DNA from 2 places in the Neobacillus sp. MER 74 genome. Region 1 is predicted to be linked to the other one. Evidence: riboswitches for the same ligand, from Rfam matches in the RefSeq annotation. Region 1 holds a riboswitch; the other holds the start of a gene.
What was found. Region 1 has a riboswitch for cyclic di-GMP ahead of M3610_RS23690 (hypothetical protein). Riboswitches for the same ligand answer to the same signal wherever they lie in the genome.
Positions count from the first base shown of each region.

Region 2: linked by a shared signal. The riboswitch ahead of M3610_RS11250 (anti-repressor SinI family protein) and the one ahead of M3610_RS23690 (hypothetical protein) in region 1 are both predicted to bind cyclic di-GMP.

Region 1 covers NZ_JAMAUV010000025.1:8,551-13,790, reverse strand. Annotated here, with positions in the region: gene M3610_RS23705 (NAD(P)-dependent alcohol dehydrogenase) at 1-9, opposite strand, end outside; gene M3610_RS23700 (MerR family transcriptional regulator) at 299-715, shown strand; gene M3610_RS23695 (alpha/beta fold hydrolase) at 902-1,753, opposite strand; cyclic di-GMP riboswitch class I at 1,946-2,029, shown strand; gene M3610_RS23690 (hypothetical protein) at 2,058-2,450, shown strand; gene M3610_RS23685 (zinc-dependent alcohol dehydrogenase family protein) at 2,886-3,881, opposite strand; gene M3610_RS23680 (macrolide family glycosyltransferase) at 3,950-5,152, opposite strand; gene M3610_RS23675 (nucleotidyltransferase family protein) at 5,157-5,240, opposite strand, start outside.
Region 2 covers NZ_JAMAUV010000005.1:141,585-146,824, forward strand. Annotated here, with positions in the region: gene M3610_RS11230 (YtxH domain-containing protein) at 1-365, opposite strand, end outside; gene M3610_RS11235 (DUF1128 domain-containing protein) at 559-783, shown strand; gene map (type I methionyl aminopeptidase) at 823-1,572, opposite strand; gene M3610_RS11245 (helix-turn-helix domain-containing protein) at 1,843-2,169, shown strand; gene M3610_RS11250 (anti-repressor SinI family protein) at 2,261-2,383, opposite strand; cyclic di-GMP riboswitch class I at 2,414-2,501, opposite strand; gene M3610_RS11255 (hypothetical protein) at 3,118-3,321, shown strand; gene hutH (histidine ammonia-lyase) at 3,556-5,082, opposite strand.

The DNA of each region.
Region 1 (5,240 bases):
AGTTACCATTAATAAAACCTCCAATAATTTATATTTTTTCAAGAGGATTCACTTTAAACGAGACTCATTCATGTTCAAATTCCCCATCTATCATATTTACCCTCTTCTCTCCCCTTGCAAAACAATCTTAATCCTTAGAGTTAACTCTAGGTCAAGTAAAATAATCGAATAAATTTTAGCCTTTTAATTTCCCTTTTTATGTATACGTGACCTTTGACTTTAAGCATTTAGCATGCTAAAATCCTCCCTATCCTAGAGTTAACTCGAAGTGCATATCAAAAAGGATGGGAGATAAATGATGAAGACTTATTCTATCAGCGAAGTTGCAAAAGAATTAAACCTTACAGTATATACCTTGCGTTACTACGACAAGGAGGGTCTTATTCCTTTTGTAGAACGAACACCTAGCGGAATACGAATGTTTAAAGAATCCGATATCGGCGCTCTAAAAGTAATTGAATGTCTAAAATCCACTGGGATGCCGATTAAAGAGATTAAAAATTTTATTGATTGGTGTTCTGATGGGGATTCAACTTTGCAACAACGATATGACATGTTTATGGAACGAAAAGCGAATGTAGAAGCACAAATGGAAGAACTAAAAAAAACCATGGAAGTCATCGAGCATAAATGCTTATATTACAAGACTGCATTGGATGCCGGCACGGAAAATATTCATAAAAATGATAAAATAGAAGTTTCTACTATTAATTAGGGCTCACAGTATTGTGGGACATTTCTCCTTAAATGTTAATGTATTTAAAACCATCTAAAGAAAAAAAGCCGAGCATCCCAATTCAAACTAAGATGCTCGGCTTTTTCGATTGAAAATATTTAAACTAAACCTGCATAGCCACATCCTTGGTATCCATCCCTAATTCAATAGATAAAAAATTTCAATTTACCGAAGAAAATTCTCAATGACGGTAATTTGTTCTTTAGTATTTAATGCTGGGGCATGACCAAGTTTTGGAATCGTTACCATTTGACAGTTTGGTTTTTGCTTCATTTTTTCTGCAACATCGAGAGGTAGAACGTCGGATATTTCTCCTCGAATGAGTAATATTTTTGATTGAATTGCTTTCCAGTAGTTCCATAAGTTTAGATCTTCTGTGTGCTGAAATTGCAAAGCAATGTTTGGATCATAATCAGGACTCACTCCACCCTCATCTCTTCTTCTACATGAGTATTGGGTAAAATCATTCCACTCCTCTTCATTCGAAAGACCAAATGTGGTATAAATGGTTTGATAATACTTCTTTAATTCACTAAAGGTTTTAAATTGCGGTGGATTCCCTACATAGCTAATAATTCGTTTAATGCCTTCAATATCCTGTACAGCATTTTCAGAAGCACCTGCTCCAATGTCATTTAAAACTAAATGTGAAATCCGGTTCTGATGATTAGGCGTTCCAGCAATACGCATTCCAATGGCTCCACCCATTGAGGTCCCAACCCATCGGACCCGTTCGATTCCTAAATGGTCCAATAATTGAATCGCCAGGTTACTGTAGTTTTCAAAACAATAGTCCTTTTCAGGGGAAGAACTCCATTGGCTCAATCCCCGCCCAATTGTATCCGGACAAAGGATATAATAGTTTTGGGATAGATGGCGGGCTAAAATATCAAAGTCTCGCCCATTTCGAGTTAAACCGTGCCAACAAACCACAGCTGGTTTCTGTGGATCTCCCCATTCTGTAAAATGAACTTCCATTCCATTAATCATTTCAAACCTAGATCTAGGAGAAGACATAAAACCACCACCATTCATTTTTAATATTCCGACAATTAAATATTCGATTTACTGGCAAGAATCCCTTCTTCCACCTACTCACAATATCTTTGAAATGGGAATTTGTTTCCAATTTTTTTCATAAAACGTCGGTATTTGTAGAACTTTATTTTGTAATTTTTGAAAAAATTGTAATATAATTTACATATCGTTTATAGATAAAGGCAAACTTTTCGAAAGATTGGGACGCAAAGCTTCGGGTCTAAGGTTTAAAACTATGATGGCTGGGCTGCCTAAAATAGGACTTATTTTAGGAGGCTAGATTATGAAAAAAATCAATTTGGAATATGCAATACTAGATCAAGACTGGGGAGTTCAAGAACTAGACGATTGTATTCGTCTTCTTATTGATGTGAAATTAAATTTGGATAAAATGGACTTAGAGCCTGAAGTGAAGAATGCCTTCCCTTACTTTCATTTAATTGTTGATCTTTATCCAAACGGATATATTAACTATGAAATGTATCATCATTTTAGTAATTTAAAATTTAAAAGATTTTCGTTATATAGTTGCTGTGGACAAAAAGATGGAATGGTTTGTTCGTTCTTTAATCAATATGCAGCGGAAGTTTTTTGCGAAGTTCTAAAAAAAGAGGAGAAGATTAAGCACTTCTTTACTTGGCATCTTTCTAATAACAAAAAGAGTGTTAACCAATAATATTACAATGGTCCTGAATGGAGTTTTTTGATTTCTTAATATGATGGATGTTGTTAGAAGAGCTGCCAAAATTGGCAGCTCTGATTTTTCTATATAGCATCCTTTTTCCTTCAACCATATTTCAACAAAATAAAATTTTTATGAAGTTCCCTTTCATTTATTGAAATCCTGACAGCTAAGTCTTCCGTTCTTAAAACAAAATCTTTTACTCCAATAAATTCAGATTCAGCAATCAAATAGAATTGTGTTCCCTTTTTTAAACCTTTAAAGTTATTCTTTAACTTATATACCTTCATTATTTTAACTAGTTTCTCCCATAATCTTTATTAACACAGACATTTACACTTTTTTATTGCTTTTTTGAGTCTGCTATCAACAAAAATCCAGTAATGCTCTTCAATTAGAATCAAATCTTATTCTAGAAAAAATACAATTTTACCATTTATTTATCAATACAATCTTTCCAATTGCTTTATTAGATTCCAAAAAAGTATGTGCTTCATTTACTTGATCAAAATCAAAAACCGTTTCATCTACTAAAGGCTGAAGTTTCCCTTCCTCTACAAGATTCGTTACTTTTCGTAATATGTTCCCATATTCCTGCCTTTTTTCCTTATTCATAATTTTTAAAATCATAAAGGTAATATGTAATGATAGTGCCTTAGCATGCAGAGGTGACAAATCATGCGTTGAGCGCGCTGCGATGGATAATACGGTTCCGTAAGTGGCAGCAGCTTGGAAAGATCGATCAAGGTTTTCGCCACCGACCGTATCGAACACAATGTCAAACCCTTTACCATCTGTATGCTCTTTTACATACTCCTCCACTGACTGTTCTCGATAATTAATGGCCACATCTGCACCTAAACGCTGTCCAATGTTTAATTTTTCCTCAGATGAAGCTGTAGTATATACTTTTGCTCCAGCTACCTTTGCGAGTTGAATGGCGACATGACCTACCCCGCCTGTAGCTCCATGAATAAGGACCGTTTGGCCGTTTTGAATATTCGCACGATTATAAAGTGACTCCCATGCTGTAATCGTTACGAGAGGAAGCGCCGCTGCTTGTGCCATCGTTAAATTTTTTGGTTTAACAGCTAGAAGCTGCACATCCGCAAGCATATATTCAGTTAGGGCACCGTCTGTTCCTTTCACACCACCTGCGCAACCAAAGACTTCATCACCAATCTTGAACTCTGATACTCCGTCTCCAACCTCTACAACTACTCCAGATACATCGCCGTGTAATATCGCTGGAAATTCTGGTGCAATTGCAGATACCGCTCCAGACCGAACTTTTGTATCAATTGGATTTACACTTGTTGCTTTTACATGAATAACAACATGCCCAGGAATTGCTTCAGGCTTATGAACCATAGCCATCTCAAAAACAGATGGATCACCAAATTTTTTAATCACTTGTGCTTTCATTTGAAATCACTCCTCCCCTATCATTTTACATTAAGTATTTAATGTAGTTAAAATAATATGAACTATATTTATATAACGTATTTTCTGTTAAAAGCAAAAATCTCATCAACCGCTTGGTGATATCCACCCGATTTTTGAATCGATTCTCTTATAGTTGAAGCACCTTTAAGGAAAGATGGATCGTTTAACACATGATCTGCGGCATCACGAAGTTGATTAGCAGTCAAGCCTTGCATTGGTAATGTAATACCGGCTCCGAGATTGGCCACCTGCCCGGCAATAATCGGCTGGTCCGCGCTTTGTGGGATTACAATGAGTGGAACCCCGTAGTAGAAACTCTCATTGGTACTATTCATTCCACCATGTGTGATAAATAATTTACTCTGTTTTAGCACTTCCGTTTGTGGAACATAATTTTTTACAATAAAGTTTTGAGGGATGTCTCCTAAATCAATTAATGGAGTTTGCTTCCCTATGGACATGACAACCGTTTGATCGCTATTTCCAAATGCAGCAAAACAAAGTTTATAAAAATCAATGGCACGGTTAAAAACTGTCCCAAGAGAAATGTAAATGGGACTTTTTCCTTTGATCGTATCAAGGTCAAAGTCATCCTGCATTAATCGTGTGGAGATGGAAGGACCTATAAATTTGAAAGTTTGGTCGAATGCTTCTCCAGAAGGTTGAAACTCTCTAGTTGTATAGACGATTGTGAGTGGGGCTGGATTACAAAAAACTTCGTAAGGAGAAGCAATCTCGACATCATATTTTTCCTTTATCATAGCTGTCAGGCGTTGATATTCATCATTAATTTCCTTAGCCGTTTCTGTAGGAATATTTTTTGAAAGCCGTTCCAGGAGTTTATCGAATGATTCCTTTGTCTCCGCAAAGGATGTACAAGAATTGATGGACGGAAGATTTAGGATTTGGGCAAGTAAACGTCCACAACCAAACATGGAATCATGGATGATGTAATCAAAATGCTCACCTTCAATCTGTTCAAGCACACTAGGTATAACAATATCTGCCGTATGTAGAAGACCGTTAATCCTTTCTGGTAAATAACTTCTACCACCTTTGATAAAGGCCTGTATAAATTTTTGACCGTCCAACGTACGCACTGTTGCTCCCGTCTTCTCAATCCGCTCTCGAAAATCTTCAATTGTAAAGTACACGACCTCTTCCCCACACGAAACAAGTTCTTGTACAACTCCAATCGTTGGATTGATATGCCCTTCTGAACCGGCATTAATAAATAATACACGTGCCATTTCTTCACTCCTCATTAGGTTTTGAATCAAAATACTGTTTCATCTTCATAAAGTCATCAGGCGTGTCAACATCCGCTCCCCACATTGG
Region 2 (5,240 bases), on a different contig from region 1:
ATTTTATCTTCCTCGACTGCCACTTCCTCTAAAAGAAGCGCCTCATCATCCTTCGAGAAAGTATCCTTCGTTTCTTTTATCATGTCAGTTACCTGAGGTGTTAATTCGCGTAATTCTACTACCTTATCTGTGATAAAGGAGATATCTTCATTAACCTGCTTTACGGTTGTCTTGACTTTTTCAGCTGTTTCCTTAACTTTCTCCGCAATTTCACCAGGATTTCTAAAAACATAGGTAAGTCTTGATGTATTTTTTTGTACGTTTGCTTTCATCACTTCACGTGTTTGTTTATCTAAAAGGCTAATGGCCCCGCCAGCAATGGCCCCGAGTATCATTCCGCGCCAAAATTGGTTTTTCTGTGTCATGTTAACGTCTCCTTTAATCCTTGTTATTATCAATAGTACCCCATGTAAAAAATACCAAAACCTGCATATTTTTATTTTCCTAGATAGACGGAGTGCATGCAAGTCCATATTCTCTTTTAATGATTTTTTTATTGACATATAATTTCTTACATGAAAAGATGAACATAATAATTATTCGGAAAGGATGACCGAAATGAATTTATCTGAAAAGTCGATTGAAAATGTTGAATTTATGATTGAACAAATAAAGGAAAAGTTAAAAGTCTTGAACCTTGGTGCGATTAAACCTTCACACTTTGATGAAGAAATGTACGAGGAACTGAAAGAGATTTATGATATGGTCCAAAGAAAAAATTCGTTTAGTCCTAATGAAATGCAAGCATTAGTTGAAGAACTTGGAAGCCTTCGAAAGAAATAAAGCGAAAACCCGTTATGCACATAACGGGTTTGTTTGTTGTTAATCTTGTTCAGTTAAGATGACAGTCCCTTCTTTGGTAATGGCAAGGGTATGCTCGTATTGGGCTGAATATTTTCCATCAATAGTTCTTGCCGTCCAGCCATTGAGATCCATTTTTGTTTGATATCGTCCTACATTAACCATGGGCTCGATTGTAAAGACCATCCCTTCTTTGATTCTTGCCCCTTTGCCTGGCAGTCCATAATGAGGAACATCCGGTTTCTCATGAATTACTGCGCCAATTCCGTGGCCAATAAAATCTCTTACAACCGAAAATCCTTCGCTTTCAACATATTTTTGAATTGCGTGCCCAATGTCTCCGATTCGATTACCGACAACGGCCTGTTCAATCCCTTTATACAGCGCTTCCTTAGTTACTTTTAATAAACGCTCCGTTTCCTCTGACACGTCTCCAACTGCATATGACCAGGCAGAATCAGCTAGCGCACCGTTGTAATTAACAACCATGTCTACCGTCACAATATCCCCTTCGTTTAAAGGTTCTTTCCTTGGAAAGCCGTGGCATATTTCGTCATTTATACTTGCACATGTCGCATATTCATAGCCCTTATAGCCTTTTTGTTCTGGAGTCGCACCTTTTTTCTTAAGAAATTCTTCCACAAAGGCATCAATTTCCCAAGTGGTAATACCTGGTTTAATCAATTTAGCTATTTCTTTATGACAGGCAGCTAGAATTTCCCCTGCCTTTTTCATTGCTTCTATTTCACGTTGTGATTTAAGGACAATCATTATTGTAGGGTCCCCTTCCTTTTTATTTATTTTTATGTATGCAAATCAAAATTGTTATTCGACTAAAAACATACCACTAATAAATTATAAAACATGCCGCAATAGGCAACACTTTTAATATAACTCTATCCTGATATTTTTTCAAAAATACTTTATCTATATTATTTCATAAAGTACATATTTTCCTTATTAATTTGTTCTTAATATGGTGCTTTCTTATTCTTTTTGATAGAATTAATGTAGAGTGAATAATAATTGGGTGTGAGACAAATGATTGGTGATCGCGTAAAAAAATTTCGCTTAGATAGAAAGATGTCACTTTCCGAACTTGCTGCTCAAGCAGGTGTGGCTAAATCTTATTTAAGTAACCTTGAAAATAACAAACAAGAGAATCCTTCTATAAAGTTTCTAGAAAAAATCGCTGTTGTTTTAAATATTCCTGTGGATCACTTGATACATGAAGAGATTAATAAAGAGGAACTAGATATTGATTGGATGAATCTAGTCAAGGACGCAATGAATTCGGGCGTTTCTAAGGAACAATTTCGAGATTTCCTTGAATTTAACAAATGGCGAATTAATCAAAATGATAAGTAGAAATAAAACAATCTTATTGAAAAAGAAAAGCATTCTACAAAAAAGTTATTTTTGTGTAGAATGCTTTTTTTGTACTTCCTTGTGTGTCTTATCATCTCTCTGTGACCAAGAAATCACGAACTGCTTCTATGGATAACCCTAAGTCCTTTGCTTCCAATATGAGTGCAATCCATTCCTGATCGATTACTTCAAATTCATTTTTCGTAATAACCACTATACTCACTCCTAAAATACAGAATGTATTCCAGGTAGCCCGGCCATCCTAGCAAAAAACCTGCCTTAGACCCTCGGCTTTGCGTCCCTGCTTTTCAACAGGTTTGCCTTTTTCTGACATTTAATAAAACTTAAGTCACTGAATTCGATAGGACAATTTACTTAATCGTTATTGATATTATATCTAGTCCTATTTTAGTTGGTTGTTGTAATTTGTCGTATTGATTAAATTTTCACACAATTAATTATAGCAAATTATACCATATTTCTACAAAAATATCCCAATTAAGACTTTTAATCCAAACACCATCTGTCAAAATAGTGAATTTTTGGAAAAAACCTTGTTGTTTATTCCCTCCGTTAACCAAAACCAAAATACTTTTCCAACATATAACTTAAATATTTGTCTAAACTATGAAAATTGGCATATAATGTAAAAAACAAAATTATTTTCTGAATATTATTAATATTATAGAATAGGTGGTGATTTCATACAATGACCTTTATCCATGTGTTGAATTTTTCAATTCCGATTGCATTTATTGTGTTTGCAGGGTATTTTTTGGATCGCATATGCAAGCCAGACTCCACCAAACAAAAAGCTGGTGAAGATTGAATCTATTAAAAGGATTCCTCTGTCATTCAGCTTTTTCTTTTTTGTGGAAGGAATTAAAAAAGTAATTATTTCACTCTGTTTCGGGAATGATACTTGCGTAGACGAAAGGAGTGTTGTAATTGGCACGTGGAGAACATTTTGAACATAAAAAGAAAAACCATCCAGGAAACTTCCCGGAAGGCAGTTTAACAGAAAAACACGCGAAAGAAGCTGTTGGTGACGAAGAATTCCTAGTTGTACGTGAAGCGTTTAAAAATCGTGTAGAAAACGAGGATGAGTATCGAGGAGATACTGCCCGATTACTAAATGATCAGACAGAATAAAAGGCGTGAGCATCTCACGCCTTCTTTTTATTAAGAAAAGCGCAAGCGCCCTGGTCAGCGGCGTATGGCCTGGAGCACTCCAACTGAGATAAAGGAAACACGAAGAGCCGGAGGCGCATTCGTGCTTGACTTATCGTAGGGCGGAGAGCGAAGGACACTAGCCGCTAGGGCGCTGGAGCTAAACAGTAATCTAAGTTCAAAAACTTATCTTTCTTATTTTTTAAGAATTCATTTTTAGAATTGTCCCTTTTCGATCCTTAAGTTTCTAATAAATGGTGAAAAATCGATTGACTTAAGCCAATAAGCAGCTTTTTCAATATCCTTTGAGAATACCCTATCTTGTTTAATGGATGCTACCTGTTCGCGTGCCTTGTCGTAAAACACTCTAGTATTTGCAGCCATTTTATCAATCCCGCGAATCTCCACGGCCTGCATCGCACATATTAGTTCAATTGCCACAACTCTTCGTGCATTCTGGATAATTTGATAGGCATGCCTTGACGCAATTGTCCCCATACTTACATGGTCCTCCTGATTAGCAGAGGATGGGATGGAATCAACACTGGCTGGATGGGCAAGTGTTTTATTCTCTGATACCAGTGCTGCTGCCGCATATTGCATGATCATTGCCCCAGATTGCAAACCAGGTTGAGGACTAAGGAATGCTGGTAAATCATTCAACTGCGGATTAACCAATCTTTCAATCCGTCTTTCCGAAATATTCGCCAGTTCAGCCACGGCAATTTTCATAAAATCCATTGCAAAAGCAATCGGCTGTCCATGAAAATTCCCCCCAGATATCACCTTTTCCCCATTATCAAAGATTAATGGATTATCCGTTGCCGCGTTCATTTCAATTTCTAATTTTTCTTTCACATAATCCAGAGCTTGCCACGATGCACCATGAACCTGTGGAATGCAGCGGAGAGAATAAGCATCTTGAACTCGTAACTCGCCCTGCTGTGTAGTTAATAAACTATCACTTAAATAACCACGGATTCTTGCGGCTGAATCAATTTGTTGTTTATAACCCCTAGCAACATGAACTTCTTCCGCAAATGCATCAATAATTCCATTTAACCCTTCCATTGTCATAGCTGCAATTAGCTCACTTTCATGTGCTAGTTGTTCAGCCTCCAAATACCCGATCACACCCATAGCTGTCATCGCCTGTGTCCCGTTAATAAGGGCTAGACCTTCTTTGGCCTCCAAGGTTAAAGGCAAAATTCCCTCTTGTTGGAGTGCGTCAAAAGCCGCCATTTGCTTCCCTTTGTAAAATACCTCTCCCTCGCCAATTAAAACCAGTGCAAGATGAGAAAGCGGGGCTAAATCACCGCTTGCCCCCAGAGAACCTTGCTGTGGGATAACAGGAATGATATCCTGATTTACTAACTCTAATAATTTTTCAATGACAACAGGTCTGACTCCTGAAAAACCCTTGAGGAGAGCGTTAGCTCGTAGAAGTACCATTGCTTTGGAAACTAATTCTGGAAAAGGTTCACCAACCCCGCATGCATGGGAGCGAATTAAATTAAGTTGGAGGTCCTGAACATCGTTTTTATCAATAAGGACGTCGCTGAACTTTCCAAATCCTGTCGTAATTCCATAAACTACTTTTGATTCAGAAACAATTCTTTCAACTGCTTCACGACTCTTCTTAACTGCTTCCATGCTCTCACTTGAAGCCATGATCTTTTGTTTTCGATATAAAACATCTTTCATCTGCTCTAATGTTAAACTTCCACCTGTCAGTGTTATCATATCGTCTCTCTCCTCTACCACTGTAGTATAATAAAGAAAGAGGCTGGATTCCGAATCTAATAGATTGGGAGTCCAGCCTCTTTTATGATGAATTGATTGAATTTTTTCAGATGCCTCATGGGTATCATTCCATTCTTTATTTAACTTAGTGATAATAT